3 regions of the Streptomyces sp. NPDC102259 genome follow, and region 2 is predicted to be linked to each of the others. Evidence: riboswitches for the same ligand, from Rfam matches in the RefSeq annotation. Region 2 holds a riboswitch; each other region holds the start of a gene.

What was found. A riboswitch is a leader RNA that binds a small molecule or an ion and turns the genes downstream of it on or off. The one in region 2 is predicted to bind cyclic di-AMP.
Region 1: it holds a riboswitch for cyclic di-AMP, as region 2 does, so the genes downstream of both, ACIRPU_RS09265 (M23 family metallopeptidase) here and ACIRPU_RS05505 (C40 family peptidase) in region 2, are expected to answer to the same signal.
Region 3: it holds a riboswitch for cyclic di-AMP, as region 2 does, so the genes downstream of both, ACIRPU_RS27740 (transglycosylase family protein) here and ACIRPU_RS05505 (C40 family peptidase) in region 2, are expected to answer to the same signal.

Annotation. Positions count from the first base shown of each region.
Region 1 covers NZ_JBIWMA010000003.1:126,806-134,432, forward strand. The annotation lists gene ACIRPU_RS09250 (DNA topoisomerase (ATP-hydrolyzing) subunit A) at 1-13, opposite strand, end outside; gene ACIRPU_RS09255 (pitrilysin family protein) at 284-1,633, shown strand; gene ACIRPU_RS09260 (M16 family metallopeptidase) at 1,630-3,018, shown strand; cyclic di-AMP (ydaO/yuaA leader) riboswitch at 3,221-3,389, shown strand; gene ACIRPU_RS09265 (M23 family metallopeptidase) at 3,404-4,147, shown strand; gene ACIRPU_RS09270 (GntR family transcriptional regulator) at 4,336-5,031, shown strand; gene ACIRPU_RS09275 (HPr family phosphocarrier protein) at 5,258-5,539, opposite strand; gene ACIRPU_RS09280 (GNAT family N-acetyltransferase) at 5,718-7,627, shown strand, end outside.
Region 2 covers NZ_JBIWMA010000002.1:196,669-204,295, reverse strand. The annotation lists gene ACIRPU_RS05515 (ATP-dependent Clp protease proteolytic subunit) at 1-563, shown strand, start outside; gene ACIRPU_RS05510 (hypothetical protein) at 570-875, shown strand; cyclic di-AMP (ydaO/yuaA leader) riboswitch at 1,217-1,428, shown strand; gene ACIRPU_RS05505 (C40 family peptidase) at 1,432-1,905, shown strand; gene ACIRPU_RS05500 (ATP-binding protein) at 1,965-2,447, opposite strand; gene ACIRPU_RS05495 (helix-turn-helix transcriptional regulator) at 2,661-3,521, shown strand; gene ACIRPU_RS05490 (DUF397 domain-containing protein) at 3,531-3,773, shown strand; gene ACIRPU_RS05485 (8-amino-7-oxononanoate synthase) at 3,820-4,947, opposite strand; gene bioB (biotin synthase BioB) at 5,095-6,345, shown strand; gene ACIRPU_RS05475 (adenosylmethionine--8-amino-7-oxononanoate transaminase) at 6,338-7,627, shown strand.
Region 3 covers NZ_JBIWMA010000013.1:185,892-193,518, forward strand. The annotation lists gene ACIRPU_RS27730 (cytochrome P450) at 1-85, shown strand, start outside; gene ACIRPU_RS27735 (transglycosylase family protein) at 291-1,316, shown strand; cyclic di-AMP (ydaO/yuaA leader) riboswitch at 1,521-1,707, shown strand; gene ACIRPU_RS27740 (transglycosylase family protein) at 1,711-2,427, shown strand; gene eno (phosphopyruvate hydratase) at 2,770-4,056, shown strand; gene ACIRPU_RS27750 (septum formation initiator family protein) at 4,180-4,656, shown strand; gene ACIRPU_RS27755 (DUF501 domain-containing protein) at 4,679-5,284, shown strand; gene ACIRPU_RS27760 (exopolyphosphatase) at 5,281-6,222, shown strand; gene ACIRPU_RS27765 (NAD(P)/FAD-dependent oxidoreductase) at 6,676-7,627, shown strand, end outside.

The sequences.
Region 1 (7,627 bases), on a different contig from region 2:
TGCGGCGGGCCATCGCTGCCGGCTCCTTGCTGGGGCGTGATACGGGATCTGACGCGGACCATTGTGGACCGTGGCACTGACAGCGCGGGCGAGGACCTGGCGTCGGCAGTCCGGCCCGAACGCAGAGGCATCTCCTCCACGGCTGCCCGCAGGCTACGCGATCTCGCTCTCGGCGTATGTCGCCCGGGAACTTCGCGGACCGTCCGCACGCTTGCATACAGTGGCAGGACCGGCAGGAAAACCGCGGTTTCGACGACCGCGTCCGCGATCGGAAGGGACGTACATGCCCATGGGTCACACGGCCACAGCCCAGGCAGGCTCCGGGGGCCTGACAGCGACCGAGCACCGTCTGGCCAACGGCCTGCGCGTGGTGCTCTCGGAGGACCACCTGACCCCCGTCGCGGCGGTGTGCCTCTGGTACGACGTCGGTTCACGCCACGAAGTCAAGGGGCGTACGGGTCTTGCTCACCTTTTCGAGCACCTGATGTTCCAGGGCTCGGGCCAGGTCAAGGGCAATGGCCACTTCGAGCTGGTCCAGGGGGCCGGCGGCTCGCTCAACGGCACCACCAGTTTCGAGCGCACGAACTACTTCGAGACCATGCCCACCCACCAGCTGGAGCTCGCCCTCTGGCTGGAGGCCGACCGCATGGGCTCGCTGCTCACCGCGCTGGACGACGAGTCGATGGAGAACCAGCGCGACGTCGTCAAGAACGAGCGCCGTCAGCGCTACGACAACGTCCCCTACGGCACGGCCTTCGAGAAGCTGACGGCCCTCGCCTACCCGGACGGCCACCCCTACCACCACACGCCGATCGGCTCGATGGCCGACCTGGACGCGGCGACCCTGGAGGACGCGCGCGCGTTCTTCCGCACGTACTACGCGCCCAACAACGCGGTCCTCTCCGTGGTCGGCGACATCGACCCGGAGCAGACCCTCGCCTGGGTCGAGAAGTACTTCGGCTCCATCCCCGGCCACGACGGCAAGCCCGCGCCCCGTGACGGCGGCCTGCCCGACGTCATCGGCGAGCAGCTGCGCGAGGTCGTCGAGGAGGAGGTGCCGGCCCGTGCGCTGATGGCCGCCTACCGGCTGCCCGAGGACGGCACGCGTGCGTGCGACGCCGGCGACCTGGCGCTCACCGTCCTCGGCGGCGGCGAGTCCTCCCGCCTCTACAACCGGCTGGTGCGCCGCGACCGTACGGCCGTCGCGGCCGGCTTCGGCCTGCTGCGGCTCGCCGGAGCGCCCTCCCTGGGCTGGCTGGACGTCAAGACGTCCGGCGACGTCGAGGTGCCCGTCATCGAGGCCGCCATCGACGAGGAGCTCGCCCGGTTCGCCGAGGAGGGCCCCACGGCCGAGGAAATGGAGCGGGCCCAGGCGCAGTTGGAGCGCGAGTGGCTCGACCGGCTCGGCACGGTCGCCGGCCGCGCCGACGAACTGTGCCGGTTCGCCGTCCTGTTCGGTGACCCGCAGCTCGCCCTCACCGCCGTCCAGCGCGTGCTGGACGTCACGCCGGAGGAGGTGCGGGAGGTCGCCAAGGCCCGCCTGCGCCCCGACAACCGCGCGGTGCTCGTCTACGAGCCGACCGCCGCCGAAGCCCCCGCCGACCAGGACGAGAACGAGGAGGCGGCCCGGTGACCGAGCTCGCCACGATGGACTTCCACCCCCAGCCCCGGGCGGGCGAGGCCAAGCCGTGGGCGTTCCCGGCGCCCGAGCGCACCGCGCTGGCCAACGGCCTGACCGTGCTGCACTGCCACCGTCCCGGCCAGCAGGTCGTCGCCGTCGAGATCCTCCTCGACGCGCCCCTGGACGCCGAGCCGGCCGGCCTCGACGGCGTCGGCACGATCATGGCGCGCGCCTTCTCCGAGGGCACCGACAAGCACTCCGCCGAGGAGTTCGCCGCCGAACTGGAGCGCTGCGGCGCCACCCTGGACGCGCACGCGGATCACCCCGGTGTCCGGCTGAGCCTCGAAGTGCCGGCCTCGCGCCTGCCCAAGGGCCTCGGTCTGCTCGCCGACGCCCTCAGGGCCCCGGCCTTCGCCGACAGCGAGGTCGAGCGCCTCGTCCGCAACCGCCTGGACGAGATCCCGCACGAGCTGGCCAACCCCTCCCGGCGCGCCGCCAAGGAGCTCTCCAAGGAGCTGTTCCCGGCCACCGCGCGGATGTCACGCCCGCGTCAGGGCACCGCGGAGACGGTCGAGAAGATCGACTCCGCGGCCGTACGCGCCTTCCACGAGAAGCACGTCCGTCCCGCCACGGCCACGGCCGTGATCGTCGGCGACCTCACCGGCGTCGACCTGGAGGCGCTTCTGGGCGACACCCTGGGCGCCTGGACGGGCTCCTCGGCCGAGCCGCGGCCCGTGCCGCCGGTGACCGCCGACGACACCGGCCGGGTCGTCATCGTGGACCGTCCCGGCGCCGTCCAGACGCAGTTGCTGATCGGCCGGATCGGCGCCGACCGGCACGACCGTGTGTGGCCCGCGCAGGTGCTCGGCACGTACTGCCTCGGCGGCACCCTCACCTCCCGGCTGGACCGCGTCCTGCGCGAGGAGAAGGGCTACACCTACGGTGTCCGCGCGTTCGGGCAGGTCCTGCGGTCCGCCCCGGACGGCTCGGGCGCCGCGATGCTCGCCATCAGCGGGTCCATCGACACCCCGAACACCGGTCCCGCTCTGGACGATCTGTGGAAGGTGCTGCGCACCCTCGCAGCCGAGGGGCTGACCGACGCCGAGCGTGACATCGCCGTGCAGAACCTGGTCGGTGTGGCGCCGCTGAAGTTCGAGACCGCCGCGGCCGTCGCCGACACGCTGGCCGACCAGGTCGAGCAGCACCTGCCGGACGACTTCCAGGCCACGCTGTACCGGCAGCTGGCCGCGACCGGCACGGTGGAGGCCACCGCGGCGGCCGTGAACGCCTTCCCGGTGGACCGGCTGGTGACCGTCCTCGTCGGCGACGCGGCCCAGATCAAGGAGCCGGTCGAGGCCCTCGGCATCGGCGAGGTCAAGGTCGTGTCCGCGGAGTAGTTCCCGGCAACGGCACACGCGTGTGGGGGCCCTGGTCGACGAAAGCGTCACCAGGGCCTCCGCATGTCCGAATTGATGCGGAGGTTGCCTGTCTGCCCTGTGGGATGCGCTACAAAAGCCGGGATCCGTTTGAGGATTGAAACCCGCGCCGCTTAGCGTCATCCGGGCTGTTCGTCAGGCAGTGCGCCGCAGCCGCGGCACCGGACAGTCATCGCCGAGTCCCCGTATGGCGCGAGCCAGGGGAGCCGGGGACCCACTTGTGAAGTCCCTGGGGTGAATCGGACGCCCGCGCGTGAACGCGAGGGGGTCCGTAGGAGACCTTCCTGCTCCGAACCCGTCAGCTAACCCGGTAGGCGAGAGGGAAGGAAAGGACACCCCCAACTTCATGGCGTTCACCTGCGCCACCGGCAAGCACCGTCGGCCCAGCCGGATGCAGCGCACCAGCGTCCGCGCTGCGGGCATCGCGGCGCTCACCACCACCGGTGTCATGGCCACCGTCGCCTCCACCCCGGCCTTCGCCGCCGAGCCCACCCCCGAGCAGACCGGGCTGATCCCCGTCGTCGCCGCCGGCGAGTCCGTCGCCGAGCAGATCGACGACCAGGTCGCCGTGCAGAAGCACGCGGCCTTCGAGGAGGCCGCCCGCCAGGCCGCCGCGAAGAAGGCCGTGGAGGAGCGCGAGGCACGCGTGCGTGCCGCCCGCGACGCCGAGCGCAAGCGCCTCAACACCTTCGTGTCGCCGATCACCGGTTCCTACGTCTCCACCGGCTACCAGGCCAGCAGCTCGCTGTGGTCCTCCGGCAGCCACACCGGCATCGACTTCCACGCCGCGAGCGGCACCTCCGTGCACGCGGTCGGCTCCGGCACCGTGGTCGAGGCCGGCTGGGGCGGGTCCTACGGCAACCAGATCGTGATCAAGATGAACGACGGGACCTACACCCAGTACGGTCACCTGTCGTCCCTCGCGGTGTCGGTGGGCCAGACGGTCACCCCGGGCGAGCGGATCGGCCTGTCCGGCGCCACCGGCAACGTCACCGGCCCGCATCTGCACTTCGAGGCCCGCACCACCGCGGAGTACGGCTCGGACATCGACCCGGTCGCGTACCTCCGCAACCACGGTGTGAACGTCTGACGACCCTCGGCGACAGATCGTCTTGCCCCGGCCCTCCCGGCCGGGGCTTTCGCCGTTTCCGAGACCCTGCTGTCCAAAAAATATCCCTGGATTCCGGCCCGCCATCGGAAATTCCCGCTGATTGCAATAGAGTCACGGAACACACGTCAATCGTCGACGTTTCACGGGGATTAAGGCGGAGGTCCGTCATGCGTATTCCGGCGCACTCGGTGTGCACGGCCATTCGGGACGACATCGTCGCGGGTGTCTACGAGCGCGGCAGCCGCCTCACCGAGGAACTCCTCGCCCGTCGCTACGGCGTTTCCCGCGTCCCCGTCCGCGAGGCGCTGCGCACGCTGGAGGCCGAGGGCTTCGTCGTCACGCGGCGGCACGCGGGCGCGTGCGTCGCGGAGCCGACCGAGCAGGAGGCGGCGGACCTGCTGGAGATGCGCATGCTCCTGGAGCCGCTCGGCGCCTCCCGGGCCGCCCAGCGGCGCACCGAGGCCCATCTGAAGGTGCTGCGCGGACTCGTCCGGCTGGGCCAGGAGCGGGCCAGGCGGGGCAACAGCGAGGATCTGCGCTCCCTGGGGAGCTGGTTCCACGAGACCCTCGCCCAGTCCTCCGGAAGCCATGCCCTGACGTCGATGCTCACTCAGCTCCGCCACAAGATCGCCTGGATGTACGCGGTGGAGGCGCCGGCCAACCCCGTGGAGTCCTGGGCGGAGCACGGCGCGATCGTGGACGCGGTGGCGCGCGGCGACGGCGAGCGCGCGCGGGCGATCACGGCGCTGCACACGGAGCGCGCGACGTCCGCGCACCGGCTGCGCTTTTCCGGCGGCCCCGAGCGCGCCGACCGTGTGAGGACTTCGCAACCTCCCGTAAACATGACGGGTCTGCGGCATTAACACGGGGGCCGTATACAAAGAGGGGGATAATTCGCGGGGGATTATTTCTGCTGCCCGTAAGGGGAAATGCGAAGGGCTCGCCCGATAATTCGGACGAGCCCTTCGGGGTCAGCGGGACGGCACTTTAGAAGTGACGAACACCGCCACCGTCAATTGAGCAACCCCGACGACGCGCGACCGCGTCCGCGAGAGCGGCGTCGGCTCGGGCGCACAGAGGGCTGCGCGCTCAGACGGTCTCGGGGAGCTCCTCGAGACCCTCGGCGACCAGCTTCGCCAGCCGGTCGAGGGCCGCGTCCGCGCCGTCGGCCTCGGAGGCGAGGACGATCTCCTCGCCGCCCTGGGCGCCCAGGCCGAGAACGGCCAGCATGGAGGCCGCGTTGACGGGGTTGCCGTCGACCTTGGCGATCGTCACCGGGATACCTGCGGCCGTGGTGGCCCGGACGAAGATGGAAGCGGGGCGGGCGTGAAGGCCCTCGGCCCAGCCGACGTTGACGCGGCGCTCAGCCATGTGATGCTGCCCTTCAGTGTTCAGGTTGTCTAGACCAGTGTTCCACACGTGAAGCGAGTGAGGGAGGGGTCGTGTGGTCCCCTCCCGACGTGGACGTCGGATCGCGGCCTCGATCCGACGTGCGTCCTCCACAGACTGCCTCGCGCCGTTGTCGTACGCGAGCCGTACTCTGGGCCCCATGCAGAGCGCGTCGGACCGGCACGAGTACCCCGCCCACTGGGAGGCCGACGTGGTGCTGCGCGACGGCGGCACCGCGCGCATCCGCCCCATCACCATCGATGACGCCGAGCGCCTGGTCAGCTTCTACGAGCAGGTTTCGGACGAGTCGAAGTACTACCGTTTCTTCGCGCCCTACCCGCGCCTGTCCGACAAGGACGTCCACCGCTTCACGCACCACGACTTTGTGGACCGGGTGGGACTCGCGGCCACGGTCGGCGGCGAGTTCATCGCCACCGTACGCTATGACCGCATTGGTGCCGACGGCATGGCAGCCTCGGCGCCGGCCGACGAGGCCGAGGTCGCGTTCCTCGTGCAGGACGCCCACCAGGGCAGGGGCGTCGCCTCCACGCTGCTCGAGCACGTCGCGGCCGTGGCACGCGAGCGCGGCATCCGCCGCTTCGCGGCCGAGGTGCTCCCCGCCAACACCAAGATGATCAAGGTGTTCACGGACGCCGGTTACACCCAGAAGCGCAGCTTCGAGGACGGCGTCGTCCACCTGGAGTTCGGCCTCGAACCCACCGAGCGCTCCGTCGCCGTGCAGCGCGCGCGGGAACAGCGTGCCGAGGCGCACTCCGTGGGGCGGCTGTTGGCGCCCGGCTCCGTAGCCGTCGTCGGCGCAGGCCGCACCCCCGGCGGCGTCGGCCGAAGCGTCCTCGGCAACCTCCGCGAGGCGGGCTTCACCGGGCGGTTGTACGCCGTGAACAAGGCTTTCCCCGAGGACCTGAAGGAACTGGACGGGGTGCCCGCCCACCGCTCGGTGCGCGACATAGCGGCGCCCGTCGACCTCGCGGTCGTCGCCGTCCCGGCGGAGCAGGTCCCCGAGGCCGTCGCCGAGTGCGGCGAGCACGGCGTGCAGGGACTCGTGGTCCTCTCCGCCGGTTACGCCGAGAGCGGCCCCGAGGGGCGGGAGCGCCAGCGCCAACTCGTCCGGCACGCACGCGCGTACGGTATGCGGATCATCGGCCCCAACGCCTTCGGAGTCATCAACACCTCCCCAGAGGTGCGGCTGAATGCCTCGCTGGCCCCGGAGATGCCGAGGCCCGGCCGCATCGGTCTGTTCGCCCAGTCCGGCGCCATCGGCATCGCCCTGCTGTCCCGCCTCCACCGGCGTGGCGGGGGCGTCACCGGCGTCACCGGCGTGTCGACGTTCATCTCCTCGGGCAACCGCGCGGACGTCTCGGGCAACGACGTCCTCCAGTACTGGTATGACGACCCCGACACGGACGTCGCCCTCATGTACCTGGAGTCCATCGGCAACCCGCGCAAGTTCACGCGCCTCGCGCGGCGGACGGCGGCCGCCAAGCCCCTGGTCGTCGTCCAGGGCGCCGGTTCCGCCCCGCAGGGACACGCCGTACGGGCGACGCGGCTGCCGCACGCGACGGTGTCGGCGCTGCTGCGGCAGGCCGGCGTGATCCGCGTGGACACCATCACCGAACTGGTCGACGCGGGCCTGCTGCTCGCCCGACAGCCGCTGCCGACCGGCCCTCGGGTGGCGATCCTCGGCAACTCCGAGTCGTTGGGCCTGCTGACGTACGACGCCTGTCTCTCGGAAGGGCTGCGGCCGCTGCCGCCGCTGGACCTGACGACCGAGGCGTCGGCCCAGGACTTCCACGCGGCGCTGGCCCGGGCGCTGGCCGACGAGACGTGCGACGCGGTGGTCGTGACGGCGATCCCCGCGATCGGGGAGAGATCGCCCGGGGACGCGGAACTCGCGGAGGCCCTGCGGTCGGCCGCGGCGGCCGCTCCGGCCAAACCGGTGCTCGTCGTGCACGTGGAACTCGGCGGTCTCGCGACGGCGCTGTCCGCCGCGACGAGCACCGCGCCGCGCGCGGAAGCGGCCCCACGCGCGCGTGCCGACGTGTCCGGCGG
Region 2 (7,627 bases):
ATCCGTACGCGAAGCTGCTGGAGGAGCGGATCCTCTTCCTGGGGACGCCGATCGACGACATCTCGGCGAACGACGTGACGGCCCAGTTCATGTACCTCGAGCACAAGGACCCGGACCGGGACATCGCGCTGTACATCAACTCCCCCGGCGGCTCCTTCAGCGCGATGACGGCCCTCTACGACACGATCCGGTACGTCACGTGCGACGTGGAGACCATCTGCCTGGGTCAGGCGGGCTCGACCGCGGCGGTGCTCCTGGCGGCGGGCACGCCCGGCAAGCGGTACGCGCTGCCGGGCGCGCGGATGACGATCCGCCAGCCGTCCCTGCCCGAGCCCTTCCAGGGACAGGCGAGCGATCTGGCCATCCAGGCCGAGGAACTGGCCCGCACCCGCGCGAGCCTGGAGGAGATGCTCGTACGGCACACCGGGCGGACCCCGGAGCAGGTGACGGCGGACATCGAGCGGGACACCTTCCTCACCGCCCAGGAGGCCCTGGAGTACGGCCTGGTGGACGGGATCGTCACGGGCCGCAAGGCCTCGGCCGACGCCCCCGGCGGGAGGTGACCGCCGATGGTGCCCGAGCTGCCGCCGCTGCCCGCGCTGACCCGCGCGGAGGCCGAGCTGATCGACGGATACCTCGACGTGGTCGACATGCTCGGCCGGATCAATCCCGCCCACCACGGCGACACCTACCGCGGACTGCGCGCCGCCCAGGCGCTGGTGACCAAGGCGACCGCGCTGCGCGACGCGCTGACGCTGATGCACCAGCGGGGCGAGAGCGAGCTGCACGCGCCGACGCTCGCGCGGGCGCTGCGCGTCCTGGACGGGGAGCGCCGCACCGCGCGGGTCACGCTGCCCCCGCTCGCCGACGGTTGAGCCGACCGGCCGACCCCGGTCCGGACCCGGCACGCCCAGGACGTGACGACCGGACCGGAGTCGAAACGACCCAGAAGGCGTACCCCCGTTCGGCAGAACGTCTACTGTTCCCCCAGACGCCCAGAGGTTGCGCAAAAGGGCGCACTTGGGGCGGAACGGGAGGCGTCACCGCTGGTGGGAGCCCCTGAGGCGGCCCGGCACCTGATCGTCCATCAGAGTGTTCACCCGAACGGGTGAGTGGTGAGTAACCCCACAAATCCCCGGTTCCGTTGGGATTTTCGGACATCGGTGAGCCAAGATCCCTGACTGACGACAAGCCCCCGCCACAAGCGGCGGGGCGGTCCGGGCGGACGCCGAGTCCTGCCGCCTCCCGGATGACCGGTCGACAGGAGTGCATCGGCAGGAGTGGAGGACCCAAGCATGACGGGTCGCCGGAACGGTCACGCCATGACCGGACCGAGCAGCCCTTGGGGTGAAGCCGCAGCAGCGGCCGGGCAACTTCGCCAGCCCGAATCCGACAGGTCATCCTTCACAGGCGGCTGACGAAGGGTTGCGCATGACTGCGCTCAATCGTGTCCCGTCGCTCATGGCCCGGGCCGGTACGGCCTCGGCTTTCGCCATCGCCGCCGTGGGCGGCTCGGTCGTGGTCCCGGGGCTCGCCCCCGACGCCGCGGCCGCCACACCGGCGACGAAGGCGCTCCAGATCGCGGCCTCCAAGAAAGGTGCTCCGTACAAGTACGGGGCCACCGGACCGAAGAGGTTCGACTGCTCCGGGCTCACGCTGTACTCGTTCAAGAAGGCGGGCAAGAGCCTGCCTCGGACGGCGGCCCAGCAGTACAACAAGACGAAGCACATCTCGTCGTCGAGCCGCAAGGCGGGCGACCTCGTGTTCTTCCACTCGGGCTCGAACGTGTACCACGTCGGGATCTACGCGGGTAAGGGCAAGATCTGGCACTCGCCGAAGACCGGCGACGTGGTGAAGCTCCAGAAGATCTGGACCAAGAGCGTCTGGTACGGGCGGGTCCGCTAGGGCCCTCTCAGGGTCACGGGCTGGTTTTCCCGGGGCGGTGGGGGCGTCCTGACGCGCCTTCACCGCCCCGGGAGCTCACCCTCCGCCGGAGCCGTCAGAGCCCCGGCCACCGGCTCCGCCGCCGGGACGGCCCACGGGAGCTCGACGGTGACCGTCTTGCCGCCCTCCCGGGTGGGCCGCACTCTCAGCTTGCCGCCGCACTCAGCGGTCAGCCAGCGAATGATCACCATGCCTCGGCCGTTGTCCTGCTGGACGGCGGCCGGCAGTCGTTTGGGGAAGCGCGGGTGGCTGTCGGTGACCCCCACGCGCAGGTGTTCGTCCCGTTCGAGGACCAGGCCCACCGTGAAGGTGGGCGACTGCCCGAAGGTGTGCTGTACGGCGTTGGTGGCGAGTTCCGAGACGATCAGCCGGATGGCGTCGGCCGTCTCCGCGTCCGCGGGCAGGCCCCATTCCACGAGGACTCCGGTCACGAAGACGCGGGCCGTGGAGACCGAGGCGGGATCGCTCGGCAGAGTGACGGATGCTTCCAGGTGATCTGCCATGGCGACGTCGTCCCTTTCCCACGGGACCGGGAGCCCGACACGGTGCGGATGGTTCGAGTACGGTCCCGGACTGGTGCTTCTTCGCCAGACTGCCATTACCGCGCCGGTCACGGGTGGGATCCACCAAGATATGCATATATCTGTCGCCCAATGCGGTGAACTCTGCGACGGCAGAGCGTATTTGGTCGGCCCGATAGGAGTAAGGAGGGACCCATGCAGCACGGTCCCGCGGTGCGCCGCCGAAAGCTGGGCGCCGAACTGCGCAATCTGCGCGCCCAGGCCGGGCTCACCAGTGGTGAGGCGGCCCGGCTCGTGGGCTGGCACCAGTCCAAGGTGAGCCGTATAGAGACCGGTATCAGTGGATCGAAACCGGCCGATGTGCGGTTACTCCTCGACGCCTATGGTGTCGAGGATCAGCAACTGCGGGAGCTGATGCTGGCGCTGGCCGGCGCCGACGGCAGTGGCGGCCGGGACCACTGGTGGCACGCCTACCGCGGGGTGCTGCCGCCCACCTACCGGGACTTCATCAGTCTGGAGTCGCAGGCGAGCGCGATGCGCACCCTGGAGACGACGGTGGTGCCGGGGCTGCTGCAGACGCCCGAGTACGCACGCGCGGTGACCAGGGCGGCCGTGGAGGGGGGCGACGAGGATCAGCTCGACACCCTGGTGGAGGTTCGGCTGGCCCGCCAGGACGTGCTGCGGGCGCAGCCGCCGCTGGAACTGTGCGCGGTACTGGACGAGGCGGTGCTGCGGCGGGAGGTGGGCGGGCCCGAGGTGATGGCGCGACAGCTGGGTCGGCTCGTGGAAGCCGCCCGATTGCCCCAAGTGCGGCTCCAGGTACTGCCGTTCGCCGCCGGAGCGCATATCGGGGTAACCGGCCCTTTCGTTATCTTCTCATTTTCGCGCACTTCTGATCTGGACGTGGTTGTTCTCGACCACTTGACGAGTAGCCTCTATCTCGAACGGAAAGAAGACCTCCAGGCCTACACCGAGGCCTTCAACGCCCTTCGGGCGCACGCCCTTTCGCCCGGGGACTCATCGGATTACATCGCCGCGATAGCCGACGGCGCGTAAGGAGGCACCATGTCCGCACCACCGCGGAACGTACCTTCCAGTACCGATCCCGACCGTCTCCCTGATGTGCGGTGGCTGCGCAGCAGCTACAGCACGGGAGCGAACAACTGCGTGGAGACCGCCCGGCCGGCCTCCGGCCCCTGGGCCGGTCTGCTCGCCGTACGCGACTCCAAGGACCCGGCCGGACCCGCCCTGCTCTTCTCCCCCGAGAGCTGGACGGGCTTCACGGCCGCGTTCTCACCGGCACGCTGACCGCACCGCAGTAGTCAGAGGCGGTCCACGGCCGTGTCACGCCGACTCATGGTCGTGTTTCGCCGATCACCCGTACAGCGCGTTCCAGCTCGGCCCCGGAGAGGTCCGCACGCGCGGTCAGCCTGAGGCGCGAGATGCCGTCGGGCACGGAGGGAGGACGGAAGCAGCCCACGGCCAGGCCTGCCGACCGGCAGTCCGCCGCCCAGCGCACGGCCCCCTCCGGGGACGGCGCACGCACGGAGACGACCGCGGCGTCCGGACGCACCGCTGCCAGACCCGCGGCCGTCAGGCGCGCGTGCAGCTCGCCCGCCACCGCACGCGCGCGCGACGCGCGCTGCGGCTCCCGGCGCAGCAGCCTGAGGGCCGCCAGCGCCGCGCCCGCCGCCGCCGGCGCCAGGCCGGTGTCGAAGATGAACGTCCGGGCCGCGTTCACCAGATGCTCGATCACCCGCGCGGGCCCCAGTACGGCGCCGCCCTGGCTGCCCAGCGACTTGGACAGCGTGACCGTGACGACGACGTCGTCGGCGCCCGCCAGCCCCGCCGCGTAGGGAGCGCCCTGCCCGCCGTCCCCGAGCACACCGAGCCCGTGGGCGTCGTCGACGACCAGTCCGGCGCCGTGCTCCCGGCAGGCGGCCGCCAGGGCGGCCAGCGGGGCGGCGTCGCCGTCGACCGAGAAGACCGTGTCGGAGACGACCACGGCCGGGCCGTCGTGCGTGCCGAGCGCCTTGCGCACCGCGTCCGGGTCGGCGTGCCCGACGACCTGGGTCGTGCCGCGGGCCAGCCGGCAGCCGTCGATGAGCGAGGCGTGGTTGCCCGCGTCGGAGACGATGAGCGAGCCGTGGGGGGCCAGCGCGGTGACCGCGGCCAGGTTGGCCGCGTACCCGGAGGAGAAGACGAGGGCCGCCTCGAAGCCGCAGTGCTCCGCGAGCTCCCGCTCCAGCTCGGCGTGCAGCTCGGTGGTGCCCGTGACGAGCCGGGAGCCGGTCGCCCCGCCGCCCCAGGTCCTGGCGGCCGCCGCGGCGCCCTCCGTGACCTCGGGATGGCGGGCGAGGCCCAGGTAGTCGTTGCTCGCCAGGTCGAGGAGCGGCGAGTCGGCCGGGCGGGGCCGCAGCGTCCGTACGAGTCCGGCCCGGCGGCGCAGCTCCGCCTGTTCGTCGATCCAGCCGAACGCCATGGGTCCTCCGGGCTTTTGTAGGTAGCGGACAGACACTAGCGGGCCGGCCGCCCACCCACGGTGTGGCAATACCCACACGTCGAACCCGGTGTGTTGTGTGATCCCTACCTTGGCCCGGAGCGGGTGCGTAGGACAGGATCGGCTCTCATGGACCTGCTGAACACGCTGGTGGACAAGGGGCTTCGGCGCGAGCTGCCGACCCGCGAGGAAGCTCTGGCCGTGCTGGCCACTTCCGACGACGACGTGCTGGACGTGGTGGCCGCGGCCGGCCGGGTGCGCCGGCAGTGGTTCGGGCGACGGGTGAAACTCAACTACCTCGTCAATCTCAAGTCGGGGCTGTGCCCCGAGGACTGCTCCTACTGCTCCCAGCGACTCGGCTCGACGGCCGGGATCCTGAAGTACACCTGGCTCAAGCCGGAGGAGGCCTCGCAGGCGGCGGCGGCCGGGCTGGCGGGCGGGGCCAAACGGGTCTGTCTGGTGGCGTCCGGGCGCGGTCCGACGGACCGTGACGTGGACCGGGTCGCCGGCACCATCAAGGCGATCAAGGACCAGAACGAGGGCGTCGAGGTCTGCGCCTGTCTGGGCCTGCTCTCCGACGGCCAGGCCGAACGGCTGCGCGAGGCGGGCGCGGACGCCTACAACCACAACCTGAACACCTCCGAGGGCACGTACGGGGAGATCACGACCACGCACACGTACGCCGACCGGGTGGACACGGTGCAGAAGGCGCACGCGGCGGGCCTGTCGGCGTGCTCGGGCCTGATCGCCGGCATGGGCGAGTCCGACGAGGACCTCGTGGACGTCGTCTTCTCGCTGCGGGAGCTGGACCCGGACTCCGTGCCGGTCAACTTCCTCATCCCGGTCGAGGGCACCCCGCTCGCCAAGGAGTGGAACCTCACCCCGCAGCGCTGCCTGCGCATCCTGGCGATGGTGCGGTTCGTCTGCCCGGACGTCGAGGTGCGCATCGCGGGCGGTCGTGAGGTCCATCTGCGCACGATGCAGCCGCTCGCCCTGCACCTGGCCAACTCGATCTTCCTGGGCGACTACCTCACGACCGAGGGCCAGGCCGGCAAGGCCGACCTGGAGATGATCGCGGACGCCGGTTTCGAGGTCGAGGGCGCGGAGCAGGTCACCCTGCCGGAGCACCGGGCGACGGCGGGCGGCGGCTGCGGCTCGCACGAGGGGGGCGGCTGCGGCTCGCACGAGGGGGGCGGCTGCGGCTCGCACGAGGACTCCGGATGCGGCTCGCACGCGGGCGGCGGGGTGTGCGGCTCCGCCCCGGCGTCGACGACACCGGCGTCGGCCCCGACTCCGGCCGCGGCGGTCGGCGAGGCCCGTACGGACCTGGTCGCCGTACGCCGCCGTGGCGCCGGTACCGATCTCGCGCCCAATGCCTGAGCTGCCCCCGCTCGGGGTGCCCGAGCTGCTGGAACTCGACCGGCGGCACGTGTGGCATCCGTACGGTCCGATGCCCGGCCGGGTCGAACCGCTCGTCGTGGAGTCGGCGAGCGGGGTACGGCTACGGCCGGCGGACGGCTCGGGTGAGCTGGTCGACGGCATGGCGTCCTGGTGGGCGGCGATCCACGGCTACAACCACCCGGTGCTCAACGAGGCCGTGCGCGAGCAGCTGGGCCGGATGAGTCATGTGATGTTCGGCGGGCTCACCCACGAGCCCGCCGTACGCCTGGCGAAGCTCCTTGTCGACATGTCGCCCGACGGTCTGGAGCATGTCTTCCTCGCCGACTCCGGCTCGGTGTCGGTCGAGGTGGCGGTGAAGATGTGCCTCCAGTACTGGCGCTCGCTGGGCCGCCCGGCCAAGCGACGCCTGCTGACCTGGCGCGGCGGCTACCACGGCGACACCTGGCAGCCGATGTCCGTGTGCGACCCCGAGGGCGGGATGCACGACCTGTGGACCGGGGTGCTGCCCCGACAGGTCTTCGTGGACGCGCCTCCGGTGGAGTTCGAGGAGGCGTACGCCGACCTGCTGCGCGAGACGATCGAGCGGCACGCCGACGAACTGGCCGCGGTCATCGTGGAGCCGGTGGTGCAGGGCGCGGGCGGGATGCGGTTCCACTCCCCCGGGTATCTGCGGGTGCTGCGCGAGGCGTGCGACGCCCACGACGTGCTGCTCGTGTTCGACGAGATCGCGACCGGGTTCGGCCGTACGGGCGCGCTGTTCGCGGCGGGGCACGCCGCGGTGACGCCGGATGTCATGTGCGTCGGCAAGGCGTTGACCGGCGGCTATCTGACGATGGCCGCGACGCTGTGCACCTCCCGGGTGGCCGACGGGATCTCGCGGGGCGAGGTACCGGTCCTGGCCCATGGGCCGACGTTCATGGGCAACCCGCTCGCCGCGGCCGTCGCCTGCGCCTCGATCGAGCTGCTGCTCGGTCAGGACTGGCTCGCGGAGGTCAAGCGGATCGAGGCGGGGCTGCGGGAGGGTCTCGCGGAAGCTGCCGAGATCCCGGGTGTGCGGGACGTCCGGGTCCTCGGCGCGATCGGCGTCGTCCAGCTCGACCGCCCCGTGGACATGACGGCCGCCACCCGGGCCGCCGTGCGCGAGGGCGTCTGGCTGCGGCCGTTCCGCGATCTGGTCTACACGATGCCGCCGTACGTCACCGGTGACGTGGACGTGGCACGGATCGCGCGCGCGGTGTGCGCCGCGGCGCGGGAGGGATGA
Region 3 (7,627 bases), on a different contig from region 2:
CGAGTTGAGGTGGCGCGGCGGGCTCATCATGCGCGGACTGCGGACGTTGCCGGTCGAGTTCACTCCGGTGCATTCCGGCTCATAAGCGGTCCATGTCTGACCGGACGTCAGCCGGAGTGTGACCGTTCGGCGGAGCAAAGGTGACCAACACTCAAGTCTGTGATCTTCACGTGATCTGCGCGGCATTAACTTGTGACAAGTGATCGTCTGCCGATACGTTCACTCGTCAGCGCGGAGCATCGGTCTCACCCGCCGCGCCGGTCAGTGCTGTCCAGAGAAAGGCCCCTCGCATGCTCTCCGGGAACGGTCGTCACCGTCGCCCCCGCCAGGCCCCGGCCCTCCTTGTCGCGGCCGGAGTGACGGGCTCCGCCATCGCCATTCCGCTGCTCGCCGCCTCCGGCGCGAGCGCGGCCGACGGCACGGTGTGGGACAAGGTGGCGCAGTGCGAGACCGGCGGCTCATGGAGCGCCGACGAGGGCGGCGGGGAGTACGGCGGCCTGAGCCTCACCCAGAAGGACTGGGAGGCGTACGGCGGCCTCGACTACGCGACGAGCCCCGACCTGGCCAGCCGCAGCCAGCAGATCGCCGTGGCGCAGAAGGTGCTCGCGGCCGACGGGATCGGCGCGTGGGGCACCTGTGGGCTGACCTCCGGGCTCACCCAGGAGAACGGCGCGCTGAACGTGGACACCGGCGTGGCGGACGACTCGTCCGACTCGTCCGACTCCTCTGGATCTTCCGGATTGTCCGACCTGTCCCGGGGCTTGTCCGGATCCTCGGGTTCCTCGACGAGCGGCGACTCCTCGACCGGATCGTCCGACTCATCCGGCTCGTCCGCTGATTCTTCCGGTTCGCCCTCGGCGTCCGCTTCCTCCCCTTCGTCCTCTTCCTCCGCTGCCACGGATGGCTCCGGCTCGACCGGCGGTTCCGGCGGCCGGGGTGAGGGATCGGCGGGCGACGGCTCGCCCACGGCGACCCCAGAAGCGGATGACTCAGACAATTCCGGCCAGGATGAGGGCTCTTGGAGCCTCGTCGACACCGGCTCCCTCGGCTCCGGCCGCCACCGTGGCACCACCGCCGACGAGGCGACGGCCAAGAGCGCGACCGACGCCGGCGTGGACGGCACCACCACCGCCTCCGCCGGCCGGCACGCCGCGGCCACCTATGTCGTCCAGGAGGGCGACTCCCTTGCGTCCATCGCCGACTCCCTTGGCCTCGACGGCGGATGGCGCGCCCTCTATGCCGAGAACAGGGGCCTCATCGGCGCCGACCCGAGCGACATCGCCGCCGGTCAGACCCTCGACACAGGGGTGGAATAGGGCGCAAAGCCCAAGAAAAACAGCGGGAGTTCACGTCACACTTCACACCGAATGTCCCTTTTGGTGAAAGTGTGGGATGAGTCTCAGAAGCCCTGATCGTCTTTGAAATTCAGCCGATCGCGTGTCTACGGTCGAGGCCACTCGGCAACCCGAGCCCCGGCCGTCGCAACGCCGAATCCTGCCAGCGACGAACCGGGAACAGTCGTCGCGCAAGCGCCGTAGGCAGGAGCGGGGGACCCAAGGTAAGTGCCGCGCCGGTCGGTTGACCGGAACGGCTCGGGGTGAAGCCACACCTCCCACGGAGCAGCGCTCCGGCGGGCGAGGACGTGGCCGGGCAACTCACACGGCCCGAACCCGACAGCTCACCTCGCAGGCGTCGGTGAGGGGATCCACCATGCTGTTTTCCGCCAAGGGCAAGCACCGCCGCCCGTCCAAGGCGACCCGCGTCGCCGCGCTCGCCGGCGTCACCGGTGTCGCCATCGCCGCCCCGCTCATGGCGGCCGGCAGTGCCTCCGCCGCCACCGCCTCCGAGTGGGACGCGGTCGCCCAGTGCGAGGCCGGCGGCAACTGGTCCATCAACACCGGCAACGGCTACTACGGCGGCCTCCAGTTCTCGGCGTCCACCTGGGCCGCGTACGGCGGCACCGCCTACGCCTCCACCGCCGACCAGGCCTCCAAGTCCCAGCAGATAGCCATCGGCGAGAAGGTCCTCGCGGGCCAGGGCAAGGGTGCCTGGCCGGTCTGCGGCACCGGCCTGTCCGGCGCCGCCTACAACGGCAGCAGCGCCGGCTCCTCGAGCTCCGGCTCGTCCAGCTCCTCCGGTTCCTCCAGCTCGTCGAACAGCGGCAGCACCAGCAGCCGCTCCACCGAGGAGCAGAGCGCCTCCCGCTCGACCGACCGCCCTGCCGCCTCCAAGACGGTCACCACCCCGACCGGCAAGAAGGTCAAGAAGGGTGACGGCGAGTACAAGGTCGTCAAGGGCGACACCCTCAGCTCCATCGCCGAGAAGCACAAGGTCAAGGGCGGCTGGGCGAAGCTGTTCGAGCTGAACAAGGACATCGTCGTCGACGCGGACCTCATCTACCCGGGCCAGCAGCTGCACCTGAAGTGACACCTGGCCCCAAGAGAAGCCACAGCGCCCTCACATCCGAGGTCGGCACACTGAAGACCTCGTGAGGGTCACCCCCCGTCCCCACGGGCTCCCCGCTCCGGTGCGTGTTCCCCCGTACGCACCGGAGCGGGGTTTCTCTTTGCCCGTTCGTCACTTCCTGTCGACCTTTCTCGGCCACCCCCTTTGTTCCGGGCGGAAACAATAGGTACGGTCTGTCTGTCCACGGGACGGTCGGTCGGCTGCCGACGGCCCCGGGGCGGTTAGGCTCTAGTCGCAAGGCCCAGCCAGGGCTCATCAAGGCCCCTGGGCCCCGCACAACCAGCGTCACATCCCAAGAAGGAGATGCTCGTGCCGTCCATCGACGTCGTCGTAGCCCGGGAAATCCTGGACTCCCGAGGCAACCCCACGGTCGAGGTCGAGGTCGGCCTCGACGACGGCAGCACGGGTCGTGCCGCCGTTCCGTCCGGCGCCTCCACCGGTGCCTTCGAGGCCATCGAGCTCCGCGACGGTGACCCGAACCGCTACCACGGCAAGGGTGTCGAGAAGGCCGTCCTCGCCGTCATCGAGCAGATCGGCCCGGAGCTCGTCGGCTACGACGCCACCGAGCAGCGCCTGATCGACCAGGCCATGTTCGACCTGGACGCCACCGACAACAAGGGCTCGCTCGGCGCCAACGCCATCCTCGGCGTCTCGCTCGCCGTCGCGCACGCCGCCTCCGAGGCCAGCGACCTGCCGCTGTTCCGCTACCTGGGCGGCCCCAACGCGCACCTGCTGCCGGTGCCGATGATGAACATCCTGAACGGCGGCTCGCACGCCGACTCCAACGTGGACATCCAGGAGTTCATGATCGCCCCGATCGGCGCGGAGTCCTTCTCCGAGGCCCTGCGCTGGGGCGCCGAGGTCTACCACACTCTCAAGAAGGTGCTGAAGACCAAGGGTCTGTCCACCGGCCTCGGCGACGAGGGCGGCTTCGCCCCGAACCTGGAGTCCAACCGCGCCGCCCTCGACCTCATCATCGAGGCCATCAAGCAGGCCGGCTACATCCCCGGCGAGCAGATCGCGCTCGCGCTCGACGTCGCCGCGTCCGAGTTCTACAAGGACGGCAAGTACGAGTTCGAGGGCAAGTCCCGCTCGGCCGCCGAGATGACCGAGTACTACGAGGAGCTCGTCTCCGCGTACCCGCTCGTCTCCATCGAGGACCCGCTGTACGAGGACGACTGGGCCGGCTGGAAGGTCATCACCGACAAACTGGGCGACAAGGTCCAGATCGTCGGCGACGACCTCTTCGTCACCAACCCCGAGCGTCTGGCCCGCGGCATCGAGGAGGGCTCCGCCAACGCCCTGCTCGTCAAGGTCAACCAGATCGGTTCGCTGACCGAGACCCTGGACGCCGTCGAGATGGCCCAGCGCAACGGCTTCAAGTGCATGATGTCCCACCGCTCCGGCGAGACCGAGGACGTCACCATCGCCGACCTCGCGGTCGCGGTGAACTGCGGTCAGATCAAGACCGGCGCCCCGGCCCGCTCGGACCGCGTCGCCAAGTACAACCAGCTGCTGCGCATCGAGGAGATCCTCGACGACGCCGCGGTGTACGCCGGCCGCAGCGCCTTCCCGCGCTTCAAGGGCTGAGCACAGGCCGACGCCGCTGACCCGAACCGGGTCAAGGCTCCGCCAGTCGTACGTACGTCCCCGTACCCGGTCCCGTACCGTGTGCGGGGACGTACGCACGTGTGAGACGGGAGGCGGGAAGCAGTGGCCGTGAAGGACCGGGACCGTTTCTCCACCGCGACCAGGATCAAGCTGCTCGGCGAGCAGACCGCGGCCCGGGTCTACCGCTCCCAGACCAAGCGCCAGGCCCGCCGCTCCCGGCTCACCGGCCGCGCCGCGCTCCTCGCGCTCGTCCTGTGCACGCTGATCGTGGCCCTGGCCTATCCGATGCGTCAGTACGTCTCCCAGCGTGCCGAGATCGCCGATCTGGAACGGGAGAAGCAGCAGGCAGCAGAACGCGTCGAGCAGTTGCGCGACCTCAAGGCGCGCTGGCAGGACGACGCCTACGCCGAGCAGCAGATCCGGCAGCGGCTGCACTACGTGCTGCCGGGGGAGACCGGGTTCGTCGTGATCGATCCGGACGCGGCCAAGCAGTCCCGCGCCGACCTCGGGGCGACCGACCGCCCCTGGTACTCGAACGTCTGGGACGGCGTCGACAAGTCCGACGCCTCCGACCAGTGAACTGACCGATAGAAAGACAGGCATGGAAACGCCCCCGCCGACCACCCCGCGCACCGAGCCCACCGACGCGGACGTCGAGGCCTTCAAGCAGCAGCTCGGACGGCCGCCGCGCGGTCTGCGCGCGATCGCGCACCGCTGCCCGTGCGGCGAGCCGGACGTCGTGGAGACGGCCCCCCGCCTGCCCGACGGCACCCCCTTCCCGACGCTGTACTACCTGACGTGCCCGAAGGCCAACTCGGCCATCGGCACGCTCGAGGCGAACGGCGTGATGAAGGAGATGACGGAGCGGCTGCGGACCGACCCGGAACTGGCCGCCGCCTACCGTGCCGCGCACGAGGACTACATCCGGCGCCGGGACGAGATCGAGGAACTGAAGAACTTCCCCAGCGCGGGCGGCATGCCGGACCGTGTGAAGTGCCTGCACGTGCTCGTCGCGCACTCCCTGGCCGCCGGCCCGGGCGTGAACCCGCTCGGCGACGAGGCCCTGGAGATGCTTCCGCAGTGGTGGCGCAAGGGCACGTGCGTGACGCGGTCCCAGCCGCCGTCCGGCGAAGGGTGGCAGGTGGAGACGTCGCAGGACGGCTCGGGACACTTCGCCTTCAAGCCGGTCGGGGGGGATGCCCGGTGACCCGCGTCGCCGCCGTCGACTGCGGTACGAACTCGATCCGCCTGCTCGTCGCCGACGCCGACCCGGAGACCGGTGAGCTGGTCGACCTGGACCGCCGGATGACGATCGTCCGCCTCGGGCAGGGCGTCGACCGCACCGGACGGCTCGCCCCCGAGGCGCTGGAGCGGACCTTCGCGGCCTGCCGGGAGTACGCGGCCGCCATCAAGGAGTACGGCGCGCAGCGGCTGCGCTTCGTCGCCACCTCCGCCTCCCGGGACGCGGAGAACCGGGACGAGTTCGTGCGCGGGGTGCTGGACATCCTCGGCGTCGAGCCCGAGGTCATCACCGGCGACCAGGAGGCCGAGTTCTCCTTCAACGGCGCCACGAAGGAACTGAAGGGGCGTGCCGACCTGGCCAAGCCCTTCCTGGTGGTGGACATCGGCGGCGGCTCGACCGAGTTCGTGGTCGGCGACGACCGGGTCCGCGCCGCGCGCTCCGTCGACGTGGGCTGCGTACGGATGACGGAGCGCCACCTGGTCGTGGACGGGAAGGTCACCGACCCGCCCACCGCCGGGCAGATCGCGGCGATGCGCGCCGACATCGAGGCCGCTCTCGACCTCGCCGAGCGGACGGTCCCGCTGCGCGAGGCGCACACCCTGGTCGGCCTGGCCGGCTCGGTGACGACGGTCGCGGCGATCGCCCTGGGCCTGGACGCGTACGACTCCACGAAGATCCACCACGCGCGGATCGGCGTCGACCGGGTCAGGAGCATCAGCGGCGACCTCCTCGAGGCCACCCACGCACAGCGCGCCGCGTATCCGGCGATGCACCCGGGCCGGGTGGACGTGATCGCGGCCGGCGCGCTCGTCCTGCTGGCGATCATGGAGCGGATCGGCGCGCAGGAGGTCGTCGTGAGCGAGCACGACATCCTCGACGGCATCGCCTGGTCGATCGCGTGACCCCGACCGACCCGCTACTTGCACTCTGCTGAGCAGGCAGGATGCCCGTATGAGCAGTCCCGAGGGGCCCTTCGTGGCCCCTCGGACGCGTTCCGGAGGCACCCCCTCGGGAAAGTTCGTGAAGTTCTTCACAAGGAATTCGGCCCTGTCGGAGGACAGAGGCGTCCCGGTTGACCCTTCCGGGGGCCCAACATCCCTGTGAACGTGTTCAAAAGAGGCGCGCACGGACGTATCGCGGAGGTCGGGGGAAGGGGCCCCGGACGGCCCTCACGGAGCCCTTCCGAACCCGGAGAGGCAGCTCACGCGGCATTGACAACGCCATGCCCTACACGCTGGTTCCCGCTCCGCGCCATGACGTGGATCACGCGAGCGGCGGAGGATAGCACACACCCCCGGGAAGCTTGTGAAGGGGCGCACGAGCGACCCCCCTCGAGCGGGTGGATACTCGATGGCATGAGCACCACGGAGCGTCCCAGGATCCTCGTAGTAGGCGGTGGGTACGTAGGCCTGTACGCAGCTCGGCGCATCATGAAGAAGATGCGCTACGGCGAGGCGACCGTCACGGTCGTCGACCCCCGGTCGTACATGACCTACCAGCCCTTCCTCCCCGAAACCGCCGCCGGCAACATCTCCCCGCGCCACGTCGTCGTCCCGCTGCGACGCGTGCTGCCCAAGGCGGAGGTCCTCACCGGCCGGGTCACCACCATCGACCAGGACCGCAAGGTCGCCACGATCGCCCCACTGGTCGGCGAGGCGTACGAGCTGCCCTTCGACTACCTGGTGATCGCGCTCGGCGCGGTCTCCCGCACCTTCCCGATCCCCGGCCTCGCCGAACAGGGCATCGGTATGAAGGGTGTCGAGGAGGCCATCGGCCTGCGCAACCACGTCCTCGAGCAGCTCGACAAGGCCGACTCCACGACCGACGAGGAGATCCGCCGCAAGGCGCTCACCTTCGTCTTCATCGGCGGCGGTTTCGCCGGTGCGGAGACCATCGGTGAGGTCGAGGACCTGGCCCGGGACGCGGCCAAGTACTACAAGACGGTGTCCCGCGAGGACATGCGCTTCATCCTCGTCGACGCCGCCGACAAGATCCTTCCCGAGGTCGGCCCCAAGCTGGGCCAGTACGGCAAGGAGCACCTCGAGGGCCGCGGTGTGGAGATCTACCTCTCCACCTCCATGGACTCCTGCGTCGACGGCCACGTGGTGCTGAAGAACGGCCTCGAGGTCGACTCGAACACCATCGTGTGGACGGCGGGCGTCAAGCCCAACCCGGTGCTGGCCCGCTACGGCCTGCCGCTGGGCCCCCGCGGTCACGTCGACACGGCCCCCACCCTCCAGGTCCAGGGCACCGACTACATCTGGGCCGCCGGCGACAACGCCCAGGTCCCGGACGTCGCCGCCCGCA